DNA from 4 places in the Rhizobium sp. NPDC092011 genome. Region 1 is predicted to be linked to each of the others. Evidence: predicted binding sites of a transcription regulator. Region 1 holds the regulator's gene; each other region holds the start of a gene.
The links. The regulator LexA, encoded in region 1, represses DNA repair genes until DNA is damaged. The targets are predictions, from matches to a motif close to TGTTCNNNNTGTGTTCNG.
Positions count from the first base shown of each region.

Region 2: the regulator LexA is predicted to act here: its motif matches at 3,990-4,007, upstream of ACIQJ2_RS20190 (helicase-related protein).
Region 3: the regulator LexA is predicted to act here: its motif matches at 3,930-3,947, upstream of ACIQJ2_RS31475 (ImuA family protein).
Region 4: the regulator LexA is predicted to act here: its motif matches at 4,625-4,642, upstream of dnaE (DNA polymerase III subunit alpha).

Region 1 covers NZ_JBIVSO010000002.1:1,236,560-1,244,339, forward strand. The annotation lists gene eno (phosphopyruvate hydratase) at 1-626, opposite strand, end outside; gene kdsA (3-deoxy-8-phosphooctulonate synthase) at 775-1,614, opposite strand; gene ACIQJ2_RS14390 (VOC family protein) at 1,611-2,498, opposite strand; gene lexA (transcriptional repressor LexA) at 2,918-3,640, shown strand; gene ACIQJ2_RS14400 (ComEC/Rec2 family competence protein) at 3,621-6,080, opposite strand; gene gltA (citrate synthase) at 6,362-7,651, shown strand; gene lpxB (lipid-A-disaccharide synthase) at 7,680-7,780, opposite strand, start outside.
Region 2 covers NZ_JBIVSO010000004.1:403,231-411,010, reverse strand. The annotation lists gene ACIQJ2_RS20215 (acetyl-CoA C-acetyltransferase) at 116-1,297, shown strand; gene phbB (acetoacetyl-CoA reductase) at 1,401-2,126, shown strand; gene ACIQJ2_RS20205 (hypothetical protein) at 2,169-2,342, opposite strand; gene ACIQJ2_RS20200 (YMGG-like glycine zipper-containing protein) at 2,498-2,755, opposite strand; gene ACIQJ2_RS20195 (DUF3309 family protein) at 2,800-2,955, opposite strand; gene ACIQJ2_RS20190 (helicase-related protein) at 4,249-7,386, shown strand; gene ACIQJ2_RS20185 (RNA-binding S4 domain-containing protein) at 7,390-7,780, shown strand, end outside.
Region 3 covers NZ_JBIVSO010000013.1:86,009-93,788, forward strand. The annotation lists gene ACIQJ2_RS31465 (error-prone DNA polymerase) at 1-1,512, opposite strand, end outside; gene ACIQJ2_RS31470 (DNA polymerase Y family protein) at 1,509-3,020, opposite strand; gene ACIQJ2_RS31475 (ImuA family protein) at 2,941-3,693, opposite strand; gene ACIQJ2_RS31480 (hypothetical protein) at 3,987-4,421, shown strand; gene ACIQJ2_RS31485 (SOS response-associated peptidase family protein) at 4,358-4,759, shown strand; gene ACIQJ2_RS31490 (SOS response-associated peptidase family protein) at 4,702-4,938, shown strand; gene ACIQJ2_RS31495 (ABC-three component system protein) at 5,178-6,296, shown strand; gene ACIQJ2_RS31500 (ABC-three component system middle component 2) at 6,289-6,807, shown strand; gene ACIQJ2_RS31505 (hypothetical protein) at 6,807-7,780, shown strand, end outside.
Region 4 covers NZ_JBIVSO010000014.1:70,561-78,340, reverse strand. The annotation lists gene ACIQJ2_RS32020 (L,D-transpeptidase family protein) at 1-870, shown strand, start outside; gene dnaE (DNA polymerase III subunit alpha) at 892-4,389, opposite strand; gene ACIQJ2_RS32010 (hypothetical protein) at 4,744-5,337, shown strand; gene ACIQJ2_RS32005 (DUF5680 domain-containing protein) at 5,417-5,884, shown strand; gene ACIQJ2_RS32000 (ABC transporter ATP-binding protein) at 5,892-6,575, opposite strand; gene ACIQJ2_RS31995 (lipoprotein-releasing ABC transporter permease subunit) at 6,590-7,780, opposite strand, start outside.

The DNA.
Region 1 (7,780 bases):
GGCGCGAAACCGCCTTCATCGCCGACGTTCGTGTTGTGGCCCTGCGCTGCCAATTCCTTCTTGAGGACATGGAAGATTTCCGAACCGATGCGAACGGCGTCGCGGATGGATTCGGCGCCAACCGGCAGGATCATGAATTCCTGGAAGTCGATCGGGTTATCGGCATGGGCGCCGCCGTTGATGATGTTCATCATCGGAACCGGCAGCAGGCGAGCGTGGGCGCCGCCGACGTAGCGATAGAGCGGCAGGTTAGCGCTCTGGGCAGCGGCCTTGGCAACGGCAAGCGAAACGCCGAGGATGGCGTTGGCGCCGAGGCGCGACTTGTTCGGCGTGCCGTCGAGCTCGATCATGATGTTGTCGAGCTGGATCTGGTTTTCAGCGTCCATGCCGCCGATGGCATCGAAGATTTCCGAGTTGACGGCTTCGACAGCCTTTTCGACACCCTTGCCATGGTAGCGCTTGCCACCATCACGAAGCTCGACGGCTTCATGTGCGCCGGTCGAAGCGCCCGACGGAACCGCCGCGCGGCCCATGCTGCCATCTTCGAGGTAGACATCGACTTCGACAGTCGGATTGCCACGGCTGTCGAGAATCTCGCGGGCGATAATGTCGGTGATTGCGGTCATGATAGCTTCCTGCTCGCTGGTTTATAAATCGATTTAAATCGTCATAATCGAAGGCGCGGAAATTACAATGCGGAACCGCGCCTTGATTTTACACTCCTACAGGCCGCCTAGCGCAAATTCATGTCAGCCTGTTGAATGCCTGTGTTTTTCAAGCCTTGGCGATGGCGTCGAAGGCCAGCAACTTCTCGAGAAGCCGCGGCATATCCTTCAGATAGACCATGTTCGGGCCATCTGACGGCGCATTGTCCGGATCCTCGTGCGTTTCGAGGAAGACGCCGGCTACACCGACAGCCACGGCCGCACGCGCCAGCGTCTCGACGAATCGGCGATCGCCTCCGCTGGAGCCACCCTGCCCTCCGGGCTGCTGCACGGAATGGGTGGCGTCAAAGATGACAGGCGCACCCATCGCCGCCATGATCGGTAGAGAGCGCATGTCGGAGACGAGCGTGTTGTAGCCGAAGGAGGCGCCGCGCTCGCAAAGGAGAATGTTCGGATTGCCGCTGTCGTTGAGCTTGGCAAGAACGTTCTTCATGTCCCACGGCGCCAGAAACTGGCCCTTCTTGACGTTGATGACACGGCCGGTCTTGGCAGCGGCGACGAGGAGATCGGTCTGGCGCGACAGGAAGGCCGGAATCTGCAGGATATCGACCGTCTTGGCGACGACGGAGCATTGCTCTTCGGTGTGGATATCAGTCAGAACAGGAAACCCGTATTCCTTTTTCAGATCGGCGAACACTTCCATGGACTTTTCAAGGCCGATACCGCGCTTGCCGGAGAGCGAGGTGCGGTTCGCCTTGTCGTAGGAGGATTTATAGACGAGGCCGAGGCCGAGCTTGTCGCAAAGTTCCTTCAGAACGCCTGCGATCATGAAGGCATGGTCGCGGCTTTCCATCTGGCAGGGGCCGGCAATCAGCGAGAGCTTGGCGGTGTTTGAGAACAGGACCTTGGAGGCTCCCTCACCGACAATCACTTCGGAATTCGTGCTCATGCTATCTCCTCGAAGGCGAACAACGCGCCCTGTTCGGGTGCCAGCCGCGCCAAAATACGATTGTTCTTTCGCGTGTATGTGACGCCGTTAGCAGCGAAATGCGACGATGTCACGGAAAGATCGCGCGTTTTGAAAAGGATTGCCCGCGCCCGCAGACCCGGATCATGGTCACTCACGCGCAAATCGTAAAACGCCTCGATGCCTTCCGGCGTTAAAAGCTCCAGATCGGCATTGGCGGCCTTAATCGTCAGGCCGAAGGAATGCTCCGATATTCTGGGCCTGTCGAGAACATCCTCGAAAAAGCTCCGGAATGCAGCCGGTCTGTTCGTCGACATGGCCACCCGCGCAATGCCGGTGACGCCGTTTTCATGGCGTTCGAGCATGGTGCGGTCGGCCGCTAACGGATTGATGCGCTGACAGCAGAACGCCAGAAAATCCGGCGCACGCAAATCTGCAGCAAAAGCGAGGCGAAAACCGGCCGTCGTTTCCGTTCCATCCGGCATCTTCATGGGTCGCGAAAAATCAAGCATCGGCCCCGCCGAGATTGTGGCACCCCGCAGCCGCTCATCATCAGCAACCGCGTCATCCGTGCCGAAGACCACTGCCGAAAAACCATCGTCCCCGACGCGAAACCGATAGGCCTGATCGCGTGCGACAAAGACGTTGCCGTCAGCGATGCTCGCTTCGCATTGCTCCTGCGAGGCCACGCCCAGAGGCTCCAGGTAGGTCTTGTCGGAGAAGAAGACGCAGGCATTCTCGGTGCCGAAAGGATGGCGTGCATCTGGAGCAACCGTGAAGCCGAGTTTGCCGAGGCGTTCGCGCGCCAGAGCAATGTTGACGGTCGGCAGAACGAGATGATCCAGCGGATGCGGCGACGAAGTCATGGCTTCTCCTATTTCCGAACGGAGCAGATTTGCGCCCATCCATCGGCTATTTCAAGACGGCAACGAAAGGCTCGCCAAAAGCGCAGCACACTCGGACAGCGATCTCGTAAACGTGACTGCTGATTCTCCTCCGTAGCCGGCTCACCCTGTCCGATATCGCCCCTACGGGAACCGCGCACAGACAGCTTAGAAAGCCGCGGTTGAAAAGCAGATTCGTTCTATTCTTCCATATTTATCAATGAGCTCGATTGCGCACCGTCCCGCGGGTCTGCCGATGGATCCATTCGAGAATGATAATTCTTTAATTGATCGAGCGCGACTTTACCGAAATTTAAGTACTTGCGGAACACATATGGAACATATAGTGTCCGTTCTGGATTTGTTTCACGACTATTTCTTGATTCTGGGGTTCCAAAACGATGTTGACGCGCAAGCAGCAGGAACTGCTTCTCTTCATTCACGAACGCATGAAAGAGTCTGGCGTTCCGCCATCTTTCGACGAGATGAAGGATGCATTGGATCTGGCATCCAAATCCGGCATCCATCGTCTGATTACCGCGTTGGAAGAACGCGGTTTCATCCGCAGGTTGCCAAATAGAGCCAGAGCTCTCGAAGTCATCAAGCTGCCGGATGCCTATAATCCCAGCCTGCAGCAGCGCCGCGGCTTCTCGCCGAGCGTTATTGAAGGCAGCCTTGGTAAACCTCAGCCGGTCGCTCCGCCTCCGCCGCCGAAAGTGGCGAATGACGATCACAGCAGTTCGGTGTCTGTACCTGTAATGGGTCGTATCGCAGCTGGCGTGCCGATCTCGGCTATCCAGAACAACACCCACGATATTACCGTTCCCGCCGACATGCTTGGCGCAGGTGACCACTATGCCTTGGAAGTCCGAGGCGATTCGATGATCGATGCCGGAATATTCGATGGCGACACCGTCATCATCCGCAATTCGACAACCGCCAACCCGGGCGACATCGTGGTTGCTCTCGTCGACGACGAAGAGGCAACTTTGAAGCGCTTCCGCCGGAAGGGTGCCTCCATTGCCCTTGAGGCGGCTAACCCGGCCTATGAGACGCGCATCTTCGGCCCGGATCGCGTCAAGGTACAGGGCAAGCTCGTCGGGCTTATTCGCCGCTATCACTAACCGGTGACTTCGGCTCGATTGGCGCACCGAATGTACCTGTGCGCCAATCATAGGTTCGATGCCGCGTCCAGGGGCGCTGTGGATTTTCGAACGCAGTAGACACGATCGGCTTATCGCCACTCAGATCCATCTCCACCGATCCGGTTCGCCGCAGTGTGGCGCCGGTATAGAGCAAAGCACCCGAACGACACCGGTCGAGACGCAGGCGTATAGGCGTCACGACGATATTCGCCGTGTCGCAGGCCGGCGGCAAATAGGCAGCGTTTTCGATGGTCACCAATATGGTGCCATTCTCAAGCATCGCCACGCACCACGCACCTTTCTGGCACGCGAAACTTCCCTGCATCGTCCGATCGAGAGCCTCCTCCATTGCATTGCGAACCGCTTTCTGTTCGTCGGCATTCAGCCGGCGGCGGCGTTCCTTCTTGGTGACCTGAGGAAGCCGGCTATCGGCCGGAAGAACGGTCGGTGGCTGGTGGTCGGCCGCAACCATCGCTTTCTGCCATTGCTCGAAAATGAAAGCCTGCGGCCTTTCCCGATTTGTTGCCAGTATGTCGTCCTGCCTTAGCGCGACCAAAACGCCATCCTCGGAGATCATCAAATCAGGCTTGGGTACGCCGGAACCAAGTGCTGCTACCCCGACCGTGAGGAGCAACAGCAGAAAGCCAAGATGGCGCAGCTTGGTTCGCAACACACTCATGGCCAGAAAGCCGGCGATGAAAGTCGGCATCAACCAAGCCGGTTGCCGCCCGAAGGTAATATCGCCACCCCAACCAGCGACCGTCTTCGCGACAAGAATGACGATCTCCAGTCCCTCTCCGGTGACTTTCCAGAGCGGCCCATCGAGGCCGAAAGGCATCAGCAGCATCGCGGCCATGCCAAACGGCATGACGATGAAAGAGACGATCGGCATCGCGGCAAGATTTGCGGCCAGCCCGTATGTCGCCAAACGGTGAAAATGCTCTATGGAAAAAATGGCGGTTGACGCACCACCGATGAAGGATGTCGACACTATGCCGCCGAAGAAGCGCGAAACGAACAGCACCGGGCTCAGCAATCTCGACCTTGAAATTATGTTTTCGCGATGCTGCCGCCGTTTCCAGAGCGTATAACCGGACACCAGCGCCAGTGTCGCGGCGTAGGACATCTGGAAACTTGGCCCGAGCACTTGCGACGGCGATAGAACAAGGATGACGATCGCCGAGAGTGCCACGTTTCGAAGGCTGATCGATGGCCGGTCGAAGAGAACTGCGACCAGCATGATCGCCATCATGATGAAGGCTCGTTCGGCCGATACGCCGAAGCCGGATATGAGGTAGTAGGCCGTTACCGTGACCAATGCGCCGAATGCGGCAATCTTCTTGGTCGGCCATGCCTGCGCCAAGCCTGGAAACAGGCTGAACAGATAACGCAAGCCGATGTAAAAGATGCCGGCAGAGAGGGCCATGTTCAGGCCGGAAATGGCAATGATATGCGTCAGACCTGCCGTTCTCAGCGCCTCCGTCGCCTCGTCCAAGAGCGCCCGTCTCTCATCGGTGACAAGTGCTGCCGCGAAGGCGCCCGTGTCACCAGGCAAAGTCCTTCTGATCCTGTCGCCTATGCTGTTGCGAAGGCCGGCGAGCCAGATGTCCGCTCTGTCCAGCAACGAGCTTTCGGCTTCATCACCAGACGGAGATAATAGTGTCGGAGTGCCATAGGCAAAGCCATTCGCGCCGATGCCATTGAAGTAGGAACTGAACGCGAAATCGTTGAGGCGCGGCAGAGCTGGCCCAGCCGGTGGCGTCAGTCGGGCTCTGACCTGAATGCGATCCCCAAGGGTGAATGGCTCTGCCTGTTTGCGCACGAAGATGGTGACCCGCTCCGGCGGCCTGTGAATAGACGGTTTCTCCGTCGCGTCGATCTTGACGACGTAACGCCAGCGTCCATTGTCATAGGTCTCTCGCCTTTCGACCCGACCGGTAACGGTCGTCGTTACGGCCGAATCGAGCATGACTGTCGAGGCACGCCAGCTTTCCCACTGCGCAAGCGCCATGCCGAGACTCATGAGCATGCCGGCGAAAAGCAGATGCCGCAGCAGCCGGCCCGCCTCCGGCTTGAAAAGAAAACCGCCTGTGAGAAGCAGACATGCGGTTAAAACCGTCTGCGGAGGTGGATCGCTATCCACTCTAAACCAGAAAATCGCTCCGACACCCATATAGATCGGAGTGAGGAGAATGGCGCGGCCATGCACCGCCTCTTCTTCGACAAGCCGTCCAACAACGGCTCGCATATGGTTGAGGGCGAGATAAATCCGCGCCGCCAGGGATGCCTGATCTTGCGTGCGCTCCCGTTGTCCAGCATTGATGCGCGGGATGATTGTGGCAATGGCATGGCGTTGCCGCGAAGGCAGAACAAGGTCCCGGCCATCCTCTTGCTGCTCCGGTGCCTCCAAATTAGGCATTCACCGCCTGCCCCGCGCGAAACCACAGCTTTCGCGCGATTTTTGCCGTCACCGCTAGGTGATTTCAACCAAAATCGGCATGTTTGCGACGAAATAGATCTATCCGCGGTGCGTGGTATGACCCATGCGCCTAGTGCAGTGCCCAAAAGTTGATACTGCGATGCACAATTTGGCACTAGGATAACTTGGCATTAGGCTCTGGATCATATAGCTAGTCGGTAGTCGCTTAACCTTTTGGCGCTTTTTATGGCGTCAATCCCGCCAAATCTTGGAGGATCAGCATGACGGAACAAAGCGCGAAACTAACTTGGGGTGAGAAGACGGTAGACCTGCCGGTCAAAACCGGAACCATCGGCCCAAGTGTCATTGATATTGGTGCCCTTTATAAGAACACCTCCACTTTCACCTACGATCCTGGTTTCACCTCGACCGCGTCGTGCGAGTCCAGCATCACCTATATTGATGGCGACGAAGGCGTTCTGCTGCATCGCGGCTATCCGATCGACCAGCTGGCCGAACACGGCGATTTCCTCGAAGTCTGCTACCTGCTCCTTTACGGCGAACTGCCGACCGCCGCGCAGAAGAAGGACTTCGATCATCGCGTCGTACACCACACCATGGTGCATGAGCAGATGTCGCGCTTCTTCACCGGTTTCCGCCGCGACGCGCATCCGATGGCCGTCATGTGCGGCTGTGTCGGCGCCCTTTCGGCCTTCTACCACGACTCGACCGACATCACGGATCCGCATCAGCGCATGGTCGCTAGCCTGCGCATGATCGCCAAGATGCCGACGCTCGCCGCCATGGCCTACAAGTACCATATCGGTCAGCCGTTCGTTTATCCGAAGAACGATCTCGACTACGCATCGAACTTCCTGCGCATGTGCTTTGCCGTTCCTTGCGAAGAGTATGTGGTCAATCCGGTGCTGGCGCGCGCCATGGACCGCATCTTCATCCTGCATGCCGACCACGAGCAGAATGCATCGACCTCGACGGTTCGTCTGGCGGGTTCGTCTGGCGCCAATCCGTTCGCCTGTATCGCTGCGGGCATCGCCTGCCTCTGGGGTCCTGCCCATGGTGGCGCCAACGAAGCTGCGCTCAACATGCTCAGCGAAATCGGCACCGTCGACCGCATTCCGGAATTCATCGCCCGCGCCAAGGACAAGAACGATCCGTTCCGTCTGATGGGCTTCGGTCACCGCGTTTACAAGAATTACGACCCGCGCGCCAAGATCATGCAGAAGACGGCGCACGAAGTTCTCGGCGAACTCGGCATCAAGGACGATCCGTTGCTCGACATCGCGATCGAGCTGGAGCGTATCGCACTGACCGATGAATACTTCATCGAGAAGAAGCTCTACCCGAACGTCGACTTCTACTCCGGCATCACGCTGAAGGCTCTCGGCTTCCCCACGACCATGTTCACCGTGCTGTTCGCTCTCGCCCGCACCGTCGGCTGGATCGCTCAGTGGAACGAAATGATCGAGGATCCGCATCAGCGCATCGGTCGTCCGCGCCAGCTCTACACCGGCGCGCCGCTGCGCGAGTATGTTCCGGTTTCCAAGCGCTAAGTTTCGGAAATGACATTAAAAAAGCCGGTCAGAAATGACCGGCTTTTTTGTTGGATAAAACTTCGAGGACGATTGCGGCCGCCTTGTCGCCGGGCGGCTCCTCCGTTTGCATACGCTGCCAGACCAGAT
Region 2 (7,780 bases), on a different contig from region 1:
GCGGGCAATGACGGCTTCATGAAATCTGCGCGCCGGAAATTCTTGCTGTTTGACTCGGACGCAAAGCTTTGACAGTTTCGCCTCATATATATGTTCATCCTGTGAGGAGGCTTCCATGAGCAATTCATCCATCGTTGTCGCCAGCGCGGCCCGTACAGCCGTCGGCTCGTTCAATGGCGCGTTTGCGGCGGTTCCCGCTCATGAGCTTGGTGCTGCCGCCATCAAGGGCGCGCTGGAACGCGCAGGCGTCGATGCCAAGGAAGTCGACGAAGTGATTCTCGGCCAGGTGCTGCAGGCCGGCGAAGGGCAGAACCCTGCCCGGCAGGCTGCCATGAAGGCCGGCATTCCGCAGGAAGCGACCGCCTGGGGCGTCAACCAGCTTTGCGGCTCGGGCTTGCGCGCCGTGGCGCTCGGCATGCAGCAGATCCTGACCGGCGATGCGAAAATCATCGTCGCCGGCGGCCAGGAATCCATGTCGATGGCCCCGCACGCCGCTAATCTTCGTGCCGGCACCAAGATGGGCGACATGAAGATGATCGACACCATGATCAAGGACGGCCTGACGGATGCCTTCTACGGTTATCACATGGGCATCACGGCCGAGAATGTCGCGCGTCAGTGGCAGCTTTCTCGCGAGGAGCAGGACCAGTTCGCCGTTTCCTCGCAGAATAAGGCGGAAGCGGCGCAGAAGGCGGGACGCTTCAAGGACGAGATCGTTCCCTTCACCATCCAGACGCGAAAGGGTGACGTAACCGTCGATGCCGACGAGTATATCCGCCATGGCGCCACGCTGGACGGCATGGTGAAGCTGCGTCCGGCCTTCGACAAGGAAGGCACAGTCACCGCCGGCAACGCTTCCGGCCTCAATGACGGCGCCGCTGCCGCCGTGCTGATGACCGAGGCGGAAGCCTCGCGCCGCGGCATCCAGCCGCTCGCCCGCATCGTCTCCTGGGCAACGGCCGGCGTCGATCCGCAGATCATGGGCACCGGCCCCATTCCGGCATCCCGCAAGGCGCTGGAGAAGGCTGGCTGGTCGGTCGGCGATCTTGATCTCGTCGAGGCCAACGAAGCCTTTGCCGCCCAGGCCTGCGCGGTCAACAAGGATCTCGGCTGGGATACGTCGATCGTCAACGTCAATGGCGGCGCCATCGCCATCGGTCATCCGATCGGTGCATCCGGTGCGCGCGTTCTCAACACGCTGCTGTTCGAAATGAAGCGCCGCGGCGCCCGCAAGGGACTTGCCACGCTGTGCATCGGCGGCGGCATGGGTGTCGCCATGTGCTTCGAGGCGCTCTGACGCCTCGCCAGTAATATTTTCCGGAAGAAGTGGTGAAGAGAGGCGGAGCGGGCGACCTCACGATCGGTTGTCACGTCTCCGTCGCAACAAAGGGGAGTGGCACATGAGCAGAGTGGTATTGGTAACCGGTGGAACGCGCGGTATCGGGGCGGCCATTTCAATGGCGCTCCACAATGCGGGTTACAAGGTTGCGGCGACTTACGCCGGCAACCAGGAAAAGGCTCATGCTTTCCACGAGGTCACGGGTATCTCCGTCTACAGGTGGGATGTGGCTGATTATGAGGCGTGCGGCAAAGGCATCGCCAAGGTGGAGCACGATCTCGGCCATGTGGAGATCCTGGTCAACAATGCCGGCATCACCCGCGACGCGATGTTCCACAAGATGACGCCGCAGCAATGGCACGAGGTCGTCAGTACCAACCTCACCGGCCTGTTCAACATGACCCATCACGTCTGGCAGGGCATGCGCGATCGCAGCTTCGGCCGTGTCATCAATATTTCCTCGATCAATGGTCAGAAGGGTCAGATGGGGCAGGCCAACTATTCGGCCGCTAAAGCAGGCGATCTCGGCTTCACCAAGGCGCTTGCGCAGGAGGGCGCTGCTAAGAATATCACCGTCAACGCCATTTGCCCCGGCTATATCGGGACTGAAATGGTGCTTGCCGTGCCGGAGAAGGTATTGAACGAGCGTATCATTCCGCAGATTCCGGTCGGGCGTTTGGGTGAGCCCGAGGAAATCGCACGCATCGTGGTTTTCCTTGCCAGCGACGATGCCGGCTTCATCACAGGATCGACCATCAGCGCCAATGGCGGACAGTTCTTCTCTTAAGGTGATCTCTATATCTTCGGGATTGCCGGGTTAGCCCGGCAATCATCCCCGGCCTGAGTTGGCCGAACGCCGGTCCCGCGGCTTGAATTCCAATACAACAGCTTCGAGCGCCGGACGGCGCTTTTCCTTGTCGCGGGCCCTTGCCGCGCTGCCGAGCGCGTAGAAGGTCGTGCCGACGAATACCAGTGCTGCAATGCTTGCGATAATTGCGGCCATGATGCCGTTCCTTCTCAAAACACTGCTTTCTCCCCGCAGCCTATCGGTGCGGGAAGAGAATTGTCTCAGCAACTTCAGTCTCAAGCATCCGGCGTGCGGGGAGCCTGAAGATCACATGACCGACCGATCAGGCGGTTGGTCATGTGACGATGCTGTTAGCGGCAACGAGCTTCGTAACGGCGGCCGTAGCGGTCGCGATAGATGCAGTAGCCGCGACGATCTTCGGACTGTCCGATGAGGTTGCCGACGAGGCCACCTGCGACAGCGCCGACGGCTGCGCCGCCCCAGCTATGCGTGGCAACGCCGCCGATCAGCGCGCCCGTACCTGCGCCGATGGCCGTGCCTTTTTCGGTTGACGTGCACGACGCCAGTGCGCCGACGAGGGCGATCGCGACGATGATCTTCTTCATGATGTTAGCTCCCTGGTGTTTCGAGGTTTTCAACAATGATCTGCGGATCAGATCCGCCCCATCAATAGCAGAATAAGGACAATGACGAGAACAAGCCCGAGACCACCCGACGGGCCGTACCCCCAAGCGCGGCTGTAACCCCAGCTAGGAAGTGCGCCAACCAGCAGCAGAATCAGTATTATGAGCAATACCGTACCAAGCATGATATGTCTCCTCTATGTCCGTCGCTGGAAATAGTCCCCCGGGGCCTAAGCCACCTAGCGATATGCCTCAGCGTCTCCGCCATATCCACTCGTAGGAAGTGCGGCCGGAGTTCCCTGTATTTCTGCTGTAGAAACTTATTTCCTCGAAAATTGTTCCGGCTGAGAAATAAAAATCCTCACTGCGGACTGTTTCCATGGTCAGCAAAATATTAACGGGCGGCCTCAGATAGGCTGTGATGGCCGAGATGTGCGAACTGGCTCTATGGTTATAATATAGTTAAAATACAATGGGTTGTGGTGAACGAAACGGGAAAACGGCGACGTCAGCGATTCGTCGATGATTCGTTCTGCATTTGGGCTTTGGTTAACATCGAAGCCGCCAGGACCAGGGCTCTGCTCCCAGGCGGGGGTGGGAACAAAGGCGAGGCATCAGCCGATAGGTGCCGCCCATAGTCGCCGCAAAGTAGCGTTCGGGCGTTTCAATCGTTAACGACGGCGCCTTTACGAGCGGCCTACCGCCGATCGCAATTCTCCATGTCGCGATATCATCAATCCGGGGCTACCATATATAGCCGTGAACAAATGAAATACGCGGGTGAAACAATGATTCGTCGCCGATTCGTTCCGGCTTTGATCGAAGTGTTAATGCGCACATCTTATGATTGTATCAATTGATTTTTATATTTGCGCTCGCTGAAAGGTTAATCGCAATCCAGGATTCGGTGCGAATCACGGCTTCAACCCTTCAGAGTCCTGTGCGATTTCGGCAGGGAGACACCACATATTGTGGAGAACAAAGGAGGAATCGGTTGGAATCGCCGATTCGTCGCTGATTCGTTCAGGCTTTGGCCCGAATCTTAACCGGGCGGTCGAATTCGTGAAAATATCGATATTTTACAAATGATTAACCAAAAGTGCATCGGGATAGCAGGCGACTTCGGACGTGTTGCGAGACTCGCCGTGCCAGAATGAAGGTGGGGAAATTGTGATTCAGTATCTGGTGGGACTCTATGAATTGAAATCCACATATAGTAGTGAACGAATAGGGAACGTGATTGAGTCAGCGATTCGTCTCCGATTCGTTCTCAGGCTGTTCCGGAATCTTCAAGACTCGTATGGGCTGTATCGATAATGTAGCTTTTGGTTGAGGCGACTCATTGTGAAATCGATTGTTGCGGCTGTTGTTTTTTCATTCAGGTCTTGCCTTTGTCACATATGGTCGTCATCTCTTCCTTTCTTCCAAGAGGAGCTTGCTGATCGGAAGACGGTAGTTTCTCGCCCATGCATGGACCAATGACTAAAAATTCGCAGCCTATGATCCTGAGCGGACGCGGCGTAACCGCGGTGCTCGGACCGACCAATACCGGCAAGACCCATTATGCCATCGAGCGTATGGTGGCGCACGGCAGCGGCGTTATCGGCCTGCCGCTGCGGCTGCTGGCGCGCGAGGTCTATACGCGTGTGGTCGAGAAGGTCGGGGCGCAGCACGTCGCGCTGGTGACGGGTGAAGAAAAGATATCGCCGCCCAACGCGCGCTATTCGGTGTGCACGGTGGAGGCCATGCCGCGCGAGACGCGCGCCGCCTTCGTCGCCATCGACGAGGTGCAGTTGGCGGGTGACCTCGAACGTGGCCACATCTTCACGGACCGCATTCTGCATCTGCGCGGCCGGGACGAGACGTTGCTGCTCGGCGCCGGCACGATGCGGCCTATCCTCGAGCAGCTCCTGCCCGGGATCACCGTCCTTGAGCGGCCACGGCTTTCGCATCTTTTCTATGCCGGCCAGAAGAAGATCACGCGCCTGCCACAGCGCACCGCGATCGTCGCCTTTTCCGCCGACGAAGTTTATGCGATCGCCGAACTCATCCGCCGTCAGCGCGGTGGCGCCGCCGTCGTGCTCGGGGCACTCAGCCCACGTACCCGCAATGCCCAGGTCGCGCTCTATCAGGCCGGCGACGTGGAATATCTGGTGGCGACCGATGCAATCGGCATGGGCCTGAACCTCGACGTCGATCATGTCGCCTTCGCTCAGGATCGCAAATTCGACGGCTATCAGTTCCGCAATCTCAATCCGGGCGAGCTCGGCCAGATCGCCGGCCGTGCCGGTCGTCACCTCAAGGACGGCACTTTCGGTGTGACGGGCCAGGTCGATCCTTTCGATGACGAGCTGGTACGCCGGATCGAAGGGCACGAGTTTGATACGGTGAAGGTGTTGCAATGGCGCACCAAGGATTTCGATTTCTCCTCGATTCCCGCGTTGCGCAGCAGTCTGGAAGACGCGCCACGCGTGCAGGGCTTGACGCGGGCGCTGCCTGCGGTAGACCAGCAGGCGTTGGAATATCTGTCACGCGATCTGGAGATTGTCGATCTTGCCAACAACCCGGCCCGGGTTGAAAAATTATGGGAAGCCTGTGCGCTTCCGGACTACCGGCGCATTACGCCTGCCCAGCATGCAGATCTCATTGCTACCCTCTTTTCCGATCTTGTGCGCTATGGCACGGTGAAAGAGGATTTCCTCGCTGAACAGGTGCATCGCGCCGATCGGACGGATGGTGAGATCGACACGCTTTCGGCGCGAATCGCGCAGATAAGGACTTGGACCTATGTGTCGAATCGGCCCGGCTGGCTTGCCGATCCGACACACTGGCAAGAAAAGACGCGGGAAATCGAAGATCGATTGTCCGACGCGTTACATGAGAGGTTGACGAAACGCTTTGTTGATCGCAGGACATCTGTGCTCATGAAGCGCCTGAGAGAGAATGCGATGCTGGAAGCTGAAATCAGTGTGAATGGGGATGTCTTCGTTGAGGGACATCATGTGGGACAGTTGACCGGATTCCGGTTCACGCCTATCTCGGGAACCGAGGGGCCGGACGCCAAGGCTGTCCAGGCTGCCTCGCTGAAGGCGCTCGCGCTGGAATTCGAGGCGCGTGCCGCCCGCATGCATGCGGCCGGCAATGGAGATCTTGCGATCAGTGCCGATGGCCTGGTGCGTTGGCTCGGCGACCCCGTGGCGCGCCTGTCGGGTAGCGATCATATCATGCGGCCGCGCGTCATCCTGCTCGCCGACGAGCAATTGACGGGCAATGCGCGTGATCATGTTGCCGCTCGTATCGAGCGTTTTGTGAATCATCACATCAGCACGATCCTGAAGCCGCTCGACGATTTGTCGCGCGCCGAGGATCTGCAAGGCCTTGCCAAGGGGCTGGCCTTCCAGCTGGTGGAAAATCTCGGCGTTCTGTTCCGCCGCGACGTTACCGAAGAGGTGAAGTCGCTGGATCAGGATGGTCGCGCTTCCATGCGCCGTTATGGCGTTCGCTTCGGCGCCTATCATATTTTCGTGCCCGCGCTGCTGAAGCCGGCTCCGGCTGAGCTCATCACGCTGCTCTGGGCATTGAAGAACGATGGTCTGGACAAGCCGGGCTATGGCGATCTGATCCCGGTATTGGCGGCTGGCCGCACGTCTGTTGTCACCGATCCGAGCTACGAGCGCATGTTCTACAAGCTCGCGGGCTTCCGGTTCCTCGGCAAGCGCGCGGTGCGCATCGATATTCTCGAGCGCCTGGCGGATCTGATCCGCCCGCTGCTGCAGTGGAAGCCCGGTCAGGCTTCGCGCCCCGAAGGTGCTTATGACGGCCGCCGCTTCACCACGACGACGGCGATGCTCTCGATCCTCGGCGCAACGCTTGAAGATATGGAAGAAATCCTCAAGGGTCTCGGCTATCGCGCCGATTCCGTGAAGCCGGAGGAGGCTTCGGCCTTCCTCGCTCAGCAGGATGCCAGCGCGGCGCCGGCACCCGCTGCCGAAGCCGTTGCGGAAAGGACCGATCACGACGATGCTGACGCGGCAGGCGACGAGCCGGCTAAGGAAACCGAAGCCGTTGCGCAAGAAGCCGCGCCCGCTGAGGAGCCCGTGGTAACGGACGTTACCGAAGCTGTGGAAGCGACCGCAACCGACGCCGTTGCTGCCGAGCCCGTGGAGCCGAAGCCGGTTCTGCTTTGGCGTCTTGGCGGACGCAGCGATCAGCAGCAGCGCCAAGGCGGCCGGGGTCACGGCGATCGTCGCGGCCAGCAGGGCGAAGGCCGCGGCCAACAGGGCAATCGTCGCGGTGGCGGCGAGCAGGCAAGCGGCGAAGGCAATCGCGAAGGCCGGGATCGCCGCGACGGGCGCGAAGCCCGCAGTGGAGACAAGGGTCCGCGCGGCAACAATCGCGAGGGCGGACGTCCGCAGCAGCAGGGTGGCCGTGGCGAGCGCAACGACCGGCAGGAGCGGGGCGATCGGAACGACCGCAACAACCGGAATGATCGCAATAATCGCGGCGCATCGCAGCCTTTGCGCTTCGAAGCCAAGCCGCCGCGCAAGGAAAAGCCGATCGATCCGGATTCTCCGTTCGCAAAGCTCGCTGCCCTCAAGGAGCAAATGAAGAAATAAGCCATGAAGGACGAGAAGCAGCCATTTTCCGGTTCGCGTCAGCGCATCGACAAATGGCTCTTCTTTGCCCGTATGGTGAAATCCCGGTCGCTGGCGCAAGTCTATGTGCAGAACGGCAATGTGCAGGTGAATGGCGAGCGCGTCGTGCAGCCCAGCCACAACCTCAAGGTCGGCGACCGGATAGAACTTTCTCTCGAGCGCCGCGACATCATCCTCGTCGTGCGGGCGCCCGGCGAGCGCAGGGGGCCTTTCGAGGAAGCCAGGCTGCTTTACGAAGACCTGACGCCACCCCCAAGTGAGACAAAACACCTCACCCCCTTCGAGCAGGCTCAGCGGGCGCCGGGTAGCGGCAGGCCGACAAAGCGCGATCGGCGTGCGATCGATCGTCTGATCT
Region 3 (7,780 bases), on a different contig from region 1:
CCGCCGATCCTTCATCGTCGCCGGCTCGATGGGAACGAGATCGTCGAGGCGGTCGTTGGTCAAGACGAAGCCGCCGGGATGCTGACCGAGATGGCGAGGCGCCCCCATCAGCTGTTGGGCAAGCTTCAGCGTCAGGACGAGACGCCGATCCTCCGGGTTTAGGTTGAGTTCGCGGACGTTGCGATCGCTGACTTCTTCCGACCACGACCACATGCCCGACGACAGCGCCTTGATCACGTCCTCCGGCAAGCCGAGCGCCTTGCCCACATCCCGGATGGCGCCTTTGGCGCGGTAACGGGTGACGGTCGCGCACAGGGCCGCCTTGTCATGCCCGTAGGTTTTGTAAATCCACTGGATGACCTCTTCGCGCCTGGCATGTTCAAAATCCACATCGATGTCCGGCGGCTCGTCGCGCTCGCGAGAAACAAACCGCTCGAACAGCAGGTCGTTGGTCTCGGGATCGATGGAGGTGATGCCGAGAATATAGCATACGGCGGAATTGGCGGCCGATCCGCGCCCCTGGCAAAGGATGCCTTGCGAGCGCGCGAACCGCACGATGGAGAACACCGTCAGGAAATAGGGCGCGTACTTCATCGCCTTGATCAGGTCGAGTTCGTGCCGGACGATCTGCAGCGTCTTGGGCGGCAGGCCCTCCGGATATCGGTCGGGAACGCATTGCCAGACATAATGCTCGAGCGAAGCCTGCGCGTCCTTGCCGGGAACGATAGCCTCCTCGGGATACTGATAGGTCAGCTCTTCGAGGCTGAACTTGCAACGCGCGACGATCTCCATCGTCCGCGCCAGCGCTTCCCTGTATCGGGGAAAGAGCCGTTCCATTTCCTCCGGCGGTTTCAGATAGCGGTCGGCATGGCGCTCGCGTTCGAAGCCGACATCGTCGATGGTGGTGTTGGTCCGGATGCAGCTGACGACATCCTGCAGCTGGCGGCGCTCCGGATCATGAAACAGCACGTCGTTCGTCACCACCGGGCGGACCCCGACGCGGGTGGCGAGGTTCGACAGATTGTGCAGCCGCAACTGGTCGCGCGGCCGGCGGCGCAAGGTCAGAGCCATATAGGCGCGGCCCCCGAAAATCTCCGCCATCTTGCGGAGCTGCACCGCGCAGGTCTCGTCCGCCAGATCTGGGACGAGAACGCCGATCAGCCCTTCCGCATACTGGGCGACGTCATCGAGGTGCAGGATGCAATTAGCCTTGCCGCCTCTAGATTTGCCGAGCGTCAGTAGCCGGGTCAGCCGGGAATAGGCGGCGCGATCGGTCGGATAGACGAGGATCGACATGCCGCCCTGAAGGTCGAGCCGACAGCCGACGACCAGCCGGATCTTCATCTCGCGTGACGCTTCCAGCGCCCGGACGATGCCGGCGAGCGAATTGCGGTCGACCACGCCGAGCGCCGAGATGCCGAGCGCCTTGGCCGTCTGGAATAGCTCGTGCGCCGACGATGCCCCGCGCAGAAACGAGAAATGGGTGGTCACCTGAAGCTCGGCGTAGCTCATGCGAAAATCCCATGCACGAACCAGCGATGCGAGCCGGTCGCCGGATCGACGCCGTCGCCGCTGCGGAAGATCCACAGGCGCTCGCCGGTTTCGTCCTCGACGACGAAATAGTCGCGCACCGCCTCATATTCCGCGTCGCGTGTCCACCATTCCCCGAATATACGCTCCGGGCCGTCGGCGCGCTTGACGCGCCGGCGCTTGCCCCGCCAGGTGACGGATACGGGAGGGTGGTCGGGCATGAGCGCGATCACCTCGATCAGCTCCGGCCGGGAAAGCAGGCGGACCGGCCGCGGCCAATGCTGGGTCCACGTCGCGCCGGCGGCGACCGCCGCAGGATCGATCCGCCGCACGCTGCGCTCCGGAACGTCGCTTGCCACCGGCATCACGCGATAGACCCGCTGGCCGCGATTGGCGAAGACGTCGATGAGGGGGACGACGTCCGTCATCTGGTCTTCGACCAGCGAGGACGCCCTCTGAACTTCTTCCAGCGGCTCGGTCATGACGGCGACCAGCGTCAGCCGCTCGATGCCGAAGCCGGGCTCGATCTTCTCCGTCCTATCTCGAAACAGCTTGGTGAGCCATGTGACGTCGCGCGAGGGCTTGGCCGTGCCGGCGCGAATGGCCTGTCGTGTGCCGTCGACCTTTTCGACGATGAGGTCGGTGCGGCGAACGCCGTGCCCCCGGCGCTGCAGCTTTTCGACGAGCTGCGTCACCAGGCCGGCGACATAGCGGTTGATGGTCTCGGCCGCGCCGATGGGCTCGGCGAAGGCCTTGCTGACCTCGACAATATCCGGGGTGCGGATGGGATCGATGGGCTCGGCCATGCGCCCATACATCTGATCGAGCCGACGGCCGATTTCCGGCCCGAAGCGGAGGGCGAGGGGCGCGCGCGGCGTCGCGGAAAGCTGGCCGATCGTTCGGAAGCCAAGAGTTCTGAGATCGCCGACGATTTGCTCGGGCAGGCGCAGCAGGGAAATTGGAAGACGCTCGACCGCGCGCGCCGTTTCGCCCGGCGGCACGATGACGGTTTCGCGGGCGATGACACGGGCGCAGGCATGCGCCGCGCCCCAGGTGTCGGCGATGGCGACGCGGGCCGTCAGGGATTTGCCCCGGAACCGGTTGGCGGTCGCGGTCAACATGAGCTGCTCGCCGCCCTGCAGATGGTCGGCGCCTTCGGTGTCCATCACGATCCCGTCTGGCGCATCCATCGCGACGATCGGCGAATATTGCGTCAGCGCCCAGAGCGTGATGCGTTCCAATGCAGCGGCGTCGGCCGCCGGATCGGCATCGATCAGCATAAGATCGCGAAACAGCGCCTGCGCTTTTGCCGCCGGCATCCCGACCGTCACGCCGACCTTCCGCGCGGCGGCGTCGGCCGCGGCCACCCAGCGCCGGGAACCGCTGCGCGCGATGACGGCGATGGGCTGCTCAGCCGGCAGCGAAGGATCGGCCCGCCTGATCCTGTCGGTGGGCAGGTCCGGTAGATAGATCGATACGACCCGAGGCATCACAGGCTCCAACGATAAACTCAGCGCACTCGCCCGCTTTCACGCGCATAATTTCCACAAGCCAGTTCGGCCGTCCGACGCAAGGGACCGGTAACTCCTCGGATGGAAGTACGCTCACCCGCCATCGTGTGGTCGAGGCGGTCGGCTGGCCGTAGTCCGATGCCTCCGTCGGCCGCCGCCAGCGCCGGACAACCAGCGCCATCGCCCCGGTCTTTTCGGCGGCAAGCTGCAGCCGCCGGCTCGCCACCATCGGCAGACGCACCAGCTCGGCGACGACGGCGCCGAGCCCGCCATAGGCAAGCGCCTCCTCGGCATTGGCCAGGACATCTTCCTCCTTGTCGCTCTCGACGAAATAGACGCGGTCGGGATGCAGTCCCACCTGAGCCAGCGCCGGAAAAAACAGGTCCGGCCGTGTCAGGCACCAGACAATCGGTCCCGTCGTTCGAGCCGCGATGCCGGCGGCGAACAGCGCGGCCGCCGCGCCATCGACCGCGCCGGCCCCGCCACCCGAGACCTCATGAAGCGCGCCGTAGGCAAGACCGCCGCCGGGCAGGGCGGCATCGACCTCCGCCACTTGAAACGGCAACGCACCGGCTTTGCGCGAGGCAGGGCTCTCCATCGAGGCGATGCGCTCTCTCAGCTCGGTTATCACCCTGTTTCGGGCAGCATTCATCGTTCACGGACTCCAGCGGGTTCGTGTTGGCAGGCGACATCATGTCGTACAGGTCTATTTGTTCTGTATCTGTTCCTCACGGCAAAAAGAGTCAAGCCACCCGAAAATAGGAAAATTGTCTCACATTTTTGCCCGCGCGGGATTCTTGCTTGCGAATCATTGACATGAGGTCGGAGGCGACGCGCTTGCCGACTTCAAAAAAACTTATGCGGTTCGCCGTCGCGAGGGCCGACAATTGTTCCTCGTATGTTCCCATGATAGTTTGGGGAACCAAACTGGATCGGAGGCCGAAATTGTCGCGCCTGTTTTCTATATCTCGGCCGATTGAGGAAATCGTCGAGCATTTCGGCGTCAATCTTTCCTCGGTAGCGAGCGTTCCTTCCGAGACCGTCGAGGGCACCCCTGGCCTGATCGTGCTCGAAAAGGATGGCCTGCGCCTCCTGAAATCCCCAACCTGGGGCTTTCCCCGGCAGACCAGCGAGATGCGCCATAAAGGCGAGCCGCCGGGGCGCATTGGCCTCGTTGCCGACCTCACCAATCCGCTGTGGGATCGGCTTGTCGTCGACGCCAAGTATCGATGCCTGATAGCGCTAACACACTTTGCCAATCCTGACGGGTCAAAGGGTCGAAGACGAGGACGTGGTTCTCGCTTCATCGCCAGCCGCTGGTCGCCTGGGCCGGCTTCTGCCGCAACACGCCGGAGTTCGGACCCGTCTTCGCAGGCATGACGATGAAGGCGAACGAGAAGATCAGGCCCCTGAACGATCGGATGCCGGTCCTGCTGAAGCCGGACGAATACGAGCGTTGGCTTCATGGATCGATCGAGGATGTCATTGCGTTCCAATACCGCGAGCCGCCGCCGTCCGAAAAGTTCGAGGTCCTGCGAACACGGGATCGATGGCAAAGCGGCACACCGCCGTCCAAGGCTTCACGGCGCCGGGATGACGTGCTTAAGAAAGGCAAGATGACGAGAACCTGGTTCAGTGTTCGCGAGGAACCGATCTTCGCTTGGCGGGCCTCTGGCGCGTCAGCGATGAGTGGGGGCCGGTCTATTCCGGCGTCGTGACCGATGCCAACGAGGCGGTCGCGCCGGTTCACGAGCGTATGCCGGTGCTGCTCCATCGCGACGAATACCGGCAGTGGCTTCAGGGCAGCTTTGATGACCTGCTGGCATTTCAGAAGCGGGTCTTCCCGGCCGACCGCGTCTTGGTGGAGAGGACCTCGGAACTTTGGCTAAAAAGATGAGTGCCGGTTCCGCAGATGCAGCGCCTGTTTTCTGAGGCTCGAGTGCTATATCTGTCGGCTTGTAGGTCAAACCGCGAATCCTGACATTTAGAAAGTTTGGCGTTCCTGCTCTCCTGATCGGAGATGGCTATGCCGAGCGAAACGCCATTTCGTGGGGGAGTTCGAACAGGTGGGGCTACACCTCTGGCTTGTGTCGTTGGGGCGGGCACTGTAATGAGCATACTCTCCGGAGGACTTTTTTGACAGACCAACTCAAGCCCGTTGACATTCCGACCAAGTGGCCCGGCGCGAATGCTAGGCTTCTGGGTGTCGGCGTCGGATACGGACTACCGGTGAAACCCTTAGATCGCTTGGGTTTGTTCAGCGCCGATGACTTCGAGCGGTTCGTTCTCGAATGGGCTCATGGCTACCTCAAGGAGAAGCTGCCCGGCGTGACCGATGTCCAGCAACGTGGAGGGGCGGGGGACAAAGGACGTGACATCGTCGTTTGGTTTGGTAAGCCCGGGGCTCCCGACCGATTTTGGCATCTCTACCAGTGCAAGCGCTACGCCAACAAAATCGGTAAAGGGGTCGCGTTCGAGGAGATAGGGAAGGTACTCTATTTCGCATCCATCGGAAAATACACGCTGCCGAAAGAATACTGGTTTGTGACGCGGAAGGGCGTAACCGGTGACTTGCAGGACCTAGTCGATGATCCCAAGAAGTTGAAAGATGAGCTGATCGCGAATTGGGACGAATATTGTGCAGAAGGAATCGCCAAGAAAACCAAGATCAAGCTTGAAGGCAAGTTGCTGGATTTCGTAAAGAAGGCAGACCTCTCGATTGTCAAGGTGAAGCAACCCCTGGATATACTCGAAGAGCATGCTCAGACCAATTTTCATGACATCGTGTTCGGCAAGCCATTGATCGAGCGACCGCCCGCTCCCGCACCGCCGTCGTCCATAACAGAAGAGGAGCGGACCTACGTTCAGCAGCTCTTCGAAGTGATCAGCGAAATGATCTCCGCTCCCGTGAGGGCAGAGGCAGATTTCGCGGGCCATTCAAAATCGGCCACGTTGTTCGAGCGGTCGCGCATCACGTTCTATAGCGCTGAGGGCCTAAAGCGTCTCGCCCACGATCAAATGCAGCAAGTCGAGTTTTTCCACGATCTGGTGTCGCAATTTGGCGACGGCCTCTATCATACCTATAACGGTCCCGCTTCCAGCGGACACGAACGCCTTCGTTTGACGATCAATGCCGCGCAGGCGCAGGTTGTTAGCGGTCATGTCCTCGACCCTCACCTCAAGCCATTGGATCGCGAAGGTATATGCCATCATCTTGCCAATGACGGCATCGCCAAGTGGTGCCAGAATGAGTGAGGCGGCAAAGCTTGCGCCGAGACCGCAACCGCCGCGCTTGTTCAATACGCCAGTCGAATGTGGTTTCAGGCTCCTGTTCATTCTATCGGCGTCTCGCCCGGCCTTATTCGACGTGCAAAGGCTGATAAGTTACGACTATCTGCTCGTCCACTCAGGCGACGTCGACACGTCCTACCCAAGCCTTCATCCCGCGGTGCCTAACCGCGGGGCGGAATGGGTGATCAAGCGCCAGGTCGTCGACACGGGTCTGTCGCTCATGTGCGCTCGCGAGCTGGTAATCAGAAACATGACCGATCTGGGAATCTACTATTCGGGCTCGGACCTCACGTCTGCTTTTGTAGGCCTTCTCAAAACGTCATACGCCGAAGGACTTCGCGATCGGGCAAAATGGCTCGCCGAGCGGTTCGATTCCTATACCGACGAACGCTTGCAGTCGTACATGGCCGCACAAGTTGGAGAATGGGGCGCAGAATTCGACACACTCTCAGCATTGAAGGACGTTGATCTGTAATGTCTCGTATTGCCGAGATAAGGATGACTGGGCGAGGACAGATTGACGCGGTGATCCGCTTTGATCCTGGCCCCAACGTTGTGTCCGGCGATTCCGACACCGGAAAGAGCTATCTCCTGAGACTGGTCGACTATGTCTTGGGTGCCGATCAGCTGACCAAGACGATAGACGAAGCCGCCGCATACGAGACTGTATGGCTCGAGTTCAGGAACGAAGCGGACGATGTCCTTACCTTGGAGCGGAGCCTTCAGGGTGGCGAAGTCATTGCCTACTCCCAGCCCATTGGCGACTTGATCAGCGACGACTATTTCGAACTCCCCCGATCTCCAGATGACCATATCCGGAATGGCAACAATCAGGGCGAGACCTTGGCGTCGAAACGTCAAGGGCGATCTGTTGATCCAGATGTCACCGCGAGGGTGTTTCCCTTTTTTGGTCTGCCAGAGACGGTGAAGCTGAGGAAGAATAGTGACGGCGAGATTCAACGCCTGTCAATCCGCACTTTGTTGCCGATCTTCCTCGTCGATGAAGAGGCCATTATAACCGAAAGTTCCCCGATTTTAAGGGGTGGGTTCAGTGACACCGCTGAAAAACGAATGTTTTCCTATCTCCTGACCGGAAAGGACGACGCGAGCATCGTTGCCCAAGAGAAGCGCGAGATCATATCCGCCAAGCTGAAGGCGCAGCGCGATCTCCTCGCCGACCTTCTTGCTCCCTTGCATGCCCGGTTGAAGGATCATGTGGAAGCTGAAGAGGAAGAGAGCATAGAGCGTCTCGAAGGTACCATAGCAAGATTGTCGGACACCTTGGAGCAGAACGCCACCGAACGGACGCGATTGCATTCGGAGCGCGTGGCCGTCTACCAGTCTCTTGTGAAGTCAGAGACCCAAGTCGTCGCCCTCGACGCGATGCTCACCCGCTACCGTTTGTTAGACGACAGGTACTCATCAGACCTTCAGCGCCTCGATTTCAT
Region 4 (7,780 bases), on a different contig from region 1:
GTGCATGTTGTCATTGCCGACCAGCCGCTGGTGCCGCAGCCGTTCGAGAATTCGATGCTCTTCCAGCCGCAGGCCGCGCCGCCGCCGGCGTTGTTTTCAGAGATCGAGTTGCGCCCCACGACAGCAAGCTTCATGCCGCAGGCTCAATCGCTGCAGGTGGCGACAAACGACGTCACTTCGATCAAGATCCCACCAGCGAAGGCAATCGTCGCCCCGCCTGCCGACCTTGCTCCGCTTAGCATCCTGATCACTCGGCGTGGCCTGCGAGAGAATGTCCGAGACCTGCAGGGATTGCTGAACGACATGGGCTTCATAACCGGCACGCCGGACGGCATGCTCGGGCCTTCCACAGTGCAGGCCATCGAGGACTTCCGGAAGGCGCACGATATCAAGGCGACGGGCGGCCTCGTCAGTCCTGCGCTGATGAAGGCGGTCTATGCCGCGGCCGGCAAGGGCGAGCCGCCGAACGGCGCGATCATGGTCCGCCAGAACTTCAAGCCTCTCTTCGAGGGGCCGGCCATCATTGCCGAGCCGCAAGAAGCACTCGGCGTGCATTTCTTCACCGCCAATGCCATCGATCGCATCAACGGCAAGGCCGATTGGTTCGGCATGACGCTGGAAGAGGATTTGAGCAACAAGGCAAAGAAGCGGTACGGCATCACCAGCGAGGAGCAATCACAATCGCTCGATGCCGCCGGACAGGCGCTTGGCCGCATCACCATTCCCGACGATATCAGGCACCGCATCGAAGATCTACTGACACCAGGCTCGTCGCTAACGATCTCGGACACTGGCGTCGGCCCTGAAACCGGCAACGAAACCGATTTCATCACCATCACCAATAGCGGCGCACTCGGCAAGAAGGGCTAAAGCCCTTCCGGCAGAGCCACTCTAGACAAGCTCGACATCGATGACACCAGGCGCCGTGCGCAATGCGGCGGCGATTTCCGGCGTGATGCGGTACTTCTCCGGAAGCGCGACCTCGACCTCACGCGAACCTTCCTCCTTGATAACGATGAAGGAGACCAGGCCATCGCCCTTGGCGTTCAGATGAGCGGCGACCGCCTTTAGCGGCCCTGCATCGCGGATGTAGACGCGCAGCGCCTTCTGCATCTGCAGCGATTTCTCCTCCAAAGACTGTGCCGTCTGCAGACGCAGGCTGATGCCTTCCGGCCGCTCGTCCGCCTGAGCGGTGATCACGAAGGATTTGCCGACTTCCAGGACGTCGCGATACTGATTGAGCACTTCGGAGAAGAGCACGGCTTCGAACTGGCCGGAAGCGTCCGAGAAGACAAAGATGCCCATCTTGTTGCCGGTGCGGGTCTTGCGCTCCTGCTTGGAGATCACCGTGCCGGCCAAGCGGCCGTTGCCGGCGCCGCGCTTCACCGCCGCCGAGAAATCGGCAAAGGGCTGCACGCGCATCTTGTCGAGCACGCTCTTGTATGTGTCGAGCGGATGGGCGGTCAGATAAAAGCCGAGCACCTGGAATTCGCGCAGCAGGCGCTCCGAGGCGAGCCATGGGGTATAGGGAGGGAACGAGATCTTCTCAGGCCCGGAGGCAGCGCTTCCGAACATATCGTGCTGGCCGCTGCGCTTGTTTTCCTGCGCCACCTGCGCATAGCCCATGATGCGATCCAAGCCGGCGATCAGTTGGGCGCGGTCGATCTCGAAGCAATCGAAGGCGCCGGCGCAGATCAGGCTTTCGAGAACGCGGCGATTGATCTGCTTTGGATCGATGCGCAGGCAGAAATCCTCGATGCCGGCAAACGGCTGATCGCCCCGCACTTCGACGATGTGTTCGACCGCGGATTCGCCGACACCCTTGATGGCGGCCAGTGCGTAATAAATGCGGTTTTCACCGGTCTGGAAATGACGGAACGACGTCTGGACCGAAGGTGCGATGACCTCGATTCCGAGGCGCTTGGCATCCTGGCGGAAATCGTTGACCTTTTCGGTGTTCGCCATATCGAGCGTCATCGACGCTGCCAGGAACTCCACCGGGAAATGCGCCTTCATATAGGCGGTCTGGTAGGAGACGATGGCGTAGGCCGCCGCGTGCGACTTGTTGAAGCCGTAGTTGGCGAACTTGGCGAGCAGATCGAAGATAACGTCGGACTGCCCCTTTGACACGCCGTTCTTGACGGCGCCATCGACGAAGCGCTCGCGCTGCTGGTCCATCTCCGCCTTGATCTTCTTACCCATGGCGCGGCGTAGAAGGTCGGCTTCGCCGAGCGAATAACCCGAGAGAACCTGGGCGACCTGCATCACCTGTTCCTGGTAGACGATAACGCCCTGCGTCTCTTTCAGCAGGTAGTCGATCTTCGGGTGGATCGATTCGATCTCCTCCTCGCCATGCTTGCGGGCATTGTAGACCGGGATGTTTTCCATCGGACCGGGACGATAGAGCGCCACGAGCGCGATGATGTCCTCGATGCAGTCGGGGCGCATACCGATGAGTGCCTTGCGCATGCCGGCACTTTCCACCTGGAACACGCCGACCGTTTCGCCGCGCGAAAGCATCTCATAACTCGGCGTGTCGTCGAGCGGGATGCTGGCGAGATCGATCGAGATGCCACGCTTGGCGACGAAATCGACGGCCGTTTTCAACACCGTCAGCGTCTTCAGGCCGAGGAAGTCGAACTTCACGAGGCCGGCCTGCTCCACCCATTTCATGTTGAATTGGGTGACCGGCATGTCGGAGCGCGGATCGCGATACATCGGCACCAGCTTCGACAGCGGACGATCGCCGATAACGATACCGGCCGCGTGCGTCGAGGCGTGGCGGTAGAGACCCTCGATCTTCTGAGCGATATCGAGAAGGCGGGCGACTACCGGCTCCTTGTCCGCCTCCTCCTGCAGACGCGGTTCCTCCTCGATCGCCTTGCTGAGCGGCGTCGGATTGGCGGGATTGTTCGGCACCAGCTTGCAGATCTTGTCGACCTGGCCGTAGGGCATTTCCAGCACGCGGCCAACGTCGCGAAGAGCGGCGCGCGCCTGAAGCGAACCGAAAGTGATGATCTGGGCGACCTGCTCGCGGCCATATTTGGCCTGCACGTATCGGATCACCTCTTCGCGGCGATCCTGACAGAAGTCGATGTCGAAGTCCGGCATCGAGACGCGCTCCGGATTGAGGAAGCGCTCGAACAGCAGCGAGAAACGCAGAGGATCGACATCGGTGATCGTCAAAGCATAGGCGACCAGCGAGCCCGCACCCGAGCCGCGGCCCGGGCCGACCGGGATATCATGTCGTTTCGCCCACTTGATGAAGTCGGCAACGATCAGGAAGTAGCCGGGGAATTTCATGCGCTCGATGACGCTGAGTTCGAATTCCAGCCGGTCGCGATATTCCTTTTCCTCGTAACCAGGCGCCATGCCGAGCGAAGCCAGGCGTTGGTCCAGACCTTCAACCGCCTGAGCACGCAGTTCCGCCGACTCGGCGCGTTCCGCCTCCTCGGCATCATCCGTCGCGCCGGTGAAGCGCGGCAGGATCGGCTTGCGGGTCTTCAGAACGAAGGAGCAGCGCCGGGCGATCTCGACGGAGTTTTCCAGCGCTTCAGGTAGATTGGCAAAGAGCTTGGCCATATCGGCCCTGCTCTTGAGGTAGTGATCGGGTGTCAGGCGGAAACGCGTGTCGTCGGAGACGATGGCGTTATGGGCGACCGCCATCAGCGCATCATGTGCATCATAGTCGTCGCGCGTCGGGAAAAAGGCTTCGTTGGTGGCGACCAGCGGAAGCTCATGCTCATAAGCCAGGTTAAGCATCTTGTGTTCGTGGCGCCGGTCATAGGTGCCATGGCGCTGCAATTCGACATAGAGCCTGTCGCCGAACAGTCGCTTGAGCGTCAGAAGCCTGGAGAGCGCTTGCGGGGCATGCCCGTCTTTCAAAGCCATATCGACCGGTCCGCCCAGGGAGCCGGTAAGAGCGATCATGCCCTCTGTACCGATCTCTTCCAGCCAGGACGTCGTGACGTGAACGGCACTATTGCCTTCGCCGCCTAGATAGGCGCGACTGACCAGATCGACGAGGCGTTCATAACCCTGTTCGGTTGCGGCGAGCAGGACGATGGAAGGAAGCTTGGCAAGAGCCTGCTGCGGCCCACGCTTCTCGCCCTCGCCACCATCCTCCATGTCGATCGACACCTGGCAGCCGATGATCGGCTGCAAACCCTCGTCCATCGCCTTCTGCGAGAATTCCAGGGCGACAAACAGATTGTTGGTATCGGTAATGGCGATCGCGGGCTGCTTGTCGGCGGCCGCCTTTGCCAACACCTTCTTGAGCGGCAGGGCGCCTTCCAGCAAAGAATAGGCCGAATGAACACGAAGGTGGACGAATTCCGGCAGGCCATCGATCGGCGCAACCTCTACACCGCTGCTACCCGTATCCGCCATTTCGTACCCTTCCGCATGCTAAGATGAATCGGCGGTATTTTCGACATTGCGGAAGACAAAGTCCAGAAGTTGCTCCCGCTAAATACGGAAGCAGCATGTGCATACAGAGATAAAACTCACATCGCCATCATGATGAGAGAAAAGCTGGCAACGAACATCACGATGGAGGTGAATGCTGCAACGTCTCGAATGATATCGGTCATTTACGCGCTCCTTACTCGTTATGTTTCTTATTTGTTCTATTTTTGTTCGAGAGTCAATAGATGCATCAATAAATTTCATTCTCCGCTTTTCCGCCCGCCGATAGACGCCTCAACAACCCGGCTTTATGCAGGGACAAACGGAGAGAACACGATGAAGTCACTTGCCTGCGCGCTCATTCTTCTTACGGCTGCAAGTACTGCTCATGCGGAGGACGCCAGCCCGCCGGGCCGCATCATCGATGCGGCGATCGGCGACTGGAACAAGGACGGCAAGCCGGATCTCGCGCTTCTGACGGCCCCACCTGCGGGCGATGACGCCGACAACCCGATCGGCATCTATATCTATCTGCGCGATGACGAACACTCGTTGCTAAAACTGGTCGCAAGCGTACCGCACAAGATATGGGGCAGCGTGGAGCCCGGCGGCATCGTCGGACAGGAACCGTCGATCTCGGCATTGCCGAATGGTTCCATCTCCATCGTCTCACAGAACGACAGTATCGGGCGCGATCGCTGGACGCAGACATTAACGCTCGCCTATCGCAATAACAGCTTCGTTGTCGCAGGCTATACCTACGAATCCCATGACACGCTCAATCCCGAGGAAAGCCACAGCTGCGACTATAACGTGCTGACCGGCAAGGTGACGAAAGACGGCAAGAACCGGAAGGCGGAAGCCCGGAACGTCACCATCCAGGACTGGCAGGACGATTTCGGTCAGAACGCGTGCGATAACGGCAAGTAATCGCTTATGTTCTCTTTTTGTTCTTTACAAATCTAACGACCGGTGGCATCTTGACCACTCACCAAAATTGGAGAGGGTCATGCCGGATCTTGCCGAGCTGAACGATTTCATTGTGACCGCCAAGGCCGAGACCTATGTCGGCGATGGGGAGAGGCTGCCGTCCTGCCGAAGCGGCTCGCATGATATCGGCTATGCAAGCGGTCGGTGGCGCTATCTCGACAGCTATTTCGGCGGTACGGATTTTTGCGGACAAGAGGTGGTCTGGCATGACGACGAACCGATTTGGGCCATGAACTATTTCGGCCATATTGTGGAACCGGGCCTCATCGATGGGCATAGAGCCGGCATGGTCATCAAGGCAGCCTTGCTACGGCTTTATCTCGATGAAAAGCGTTTCCTCGGCGATTACCAATTCGAGCATTCCTTTGGCCGTTACGTCGATCGCAGTAGCGGCGGATGCGACCACTTTATCGGCCACGAGGCCATCATGGTGGATGGGTGTAAAGCGTATGAGCTTGACTATCGCGGCGGCCTGATAGTTCCGTAGCGGACGATCAAACTTCCACCACCTTGCCTTCACTCAGCGTCACGCGGCGATCCATACGAGCAGCAAGCTCGTGGTTGTGCGTGGCGATCAGCGCAGCGAGGCCGGACTGGCGCACCAGGGCTTCGAGTGCATCGAAGACGTAATGAGCCGTCGCAGGATCGAGATTGCCCGTCGGCTCGTCGGCCAGCAGCACCAGAGGCGCATTGGCAACGGCGCGGGCAATCGCAACGCGTTGCTGTTCGCCGCCGGAGAGTTCGGCGGGGCGATGGTCACCGCGATGGCCGATGCGCATGTAATCGAGGAGCTGGGCAGCACGAACACTCGCATCCTTGCGCGAGAGGCCGGAGATCAGTTGCGGCATCATGATGTTTTCGAGGGCCGAGAATTCGGGCAACAGATGATGGAACTGATACACGAAACCGATTTCGCTGCGACGAACTGCCGTACGCTTGTCATCGGACAGGCTTTCACATGCCTGACCGTTGATCAGCACTTCGCCACCATCCGGATGTTCCAGCAAACCGGCCACATGCAGAAGTGTCGACTTGCCCGTACCTGATGGAGCGACCAGAGCCACCATCTCGCCGCTATGCAGGGCAAAATTGGCATTCTTCAGGATCGACAGCTGCGTATCGCCCTGCCCGTAATGACGCTCCACGCCAGAGAGCTGGAGAACGACGTTGCGTTTGATCAAATGTGGATTCCTTATTCGTAGCGCAACGCCTGCACCGGATCGAGCCGCGAGGCACGCCAGGCCGGAAAGATCGTGGCAAGGAAAGACAGGGTCAGAGCCATCACGACGACGGAGATGGTTTCACTCATATTCATCTTGGCCGGCAGCTTGCTGAGGAAATAGACCTCCGGATTGAATATCACCGTGCCCGAAATCCAGGAAAAGAACTGGCGGATGGATTCGATGTTAAGGCAGACGAGAACACCCAGCAGGACGCCGGCAAGAGTTCCGACCACGCCGATGGCGGCTCCCGTCATGAAGAAGATGCGCATGATCGAACCCGACGTCGCGCCCATCGTGCGAAGGATGGCGATATCGCTACCCTTATCCTTCACCAGCATGATCAGACCGGAGATGATGTTCAGCGCCGCCACCAGAACGATCAGCGTCAGGATCATGAACATCGTATTGCGCTCAACCTGCAATGCCGAGAAGAAGGTCTCGTTCACCTGCCGCCAGTCCGTAAGGAATATCTGCCGGCCGGCGGCAGCCTCGATCTTCGGCCGGAGATCATCGACGTCATCGGGGTTGCTGACGAAAAGCTCGATCTTCGCGACGACGCCCTGAGCGTTGAAAAAGAGCTGGGCTTCCTCGAGGGGCATGAAGACGACGGAAGAATCATATTCCGACATGCCGACTTCGAAGAGACCGGAAATCGTGTAGGCTTTCACGCGCGGATTGACACCGAAGGGCGTGACGTCGCCGTCGGGCGCCGTCAACGTGATCTGGTCGCCAACCGTCAGGCCCAGCTGGCGCGCAAGCCGGCTGCCGACCATTACGCCCTGCCCCGATGCAAAGCCGACCATGTCGCCGGCAACGATGTGATCGGAAACCGTTTTCAACTTGGTCAGATCTTCGGCACGGATGCCGCGCACCAAGGCACCGGTGCCGGAACCGCCGCGCCCGGACGCGAGCGTTTCACCCTCGACCAGCGGCAGAACCATGGTGACGCCGGGAACTGCGGCAAACTTCTTAGCCAGCTCGGCATAATCGTTCAGCGGCGAATCGATCGGCTGCACGACGACATGCCCGTTGAAGCCCAGGATCTGCTTGAAGAGTTCAGCACGAAAACCGTTCATGACGGCCATGACGATGATCAGCGCCGCAACGCCGAGCATGATGCCGACCAGCGAGAAGCCGGCGATGACCGAAATCGACGCTTC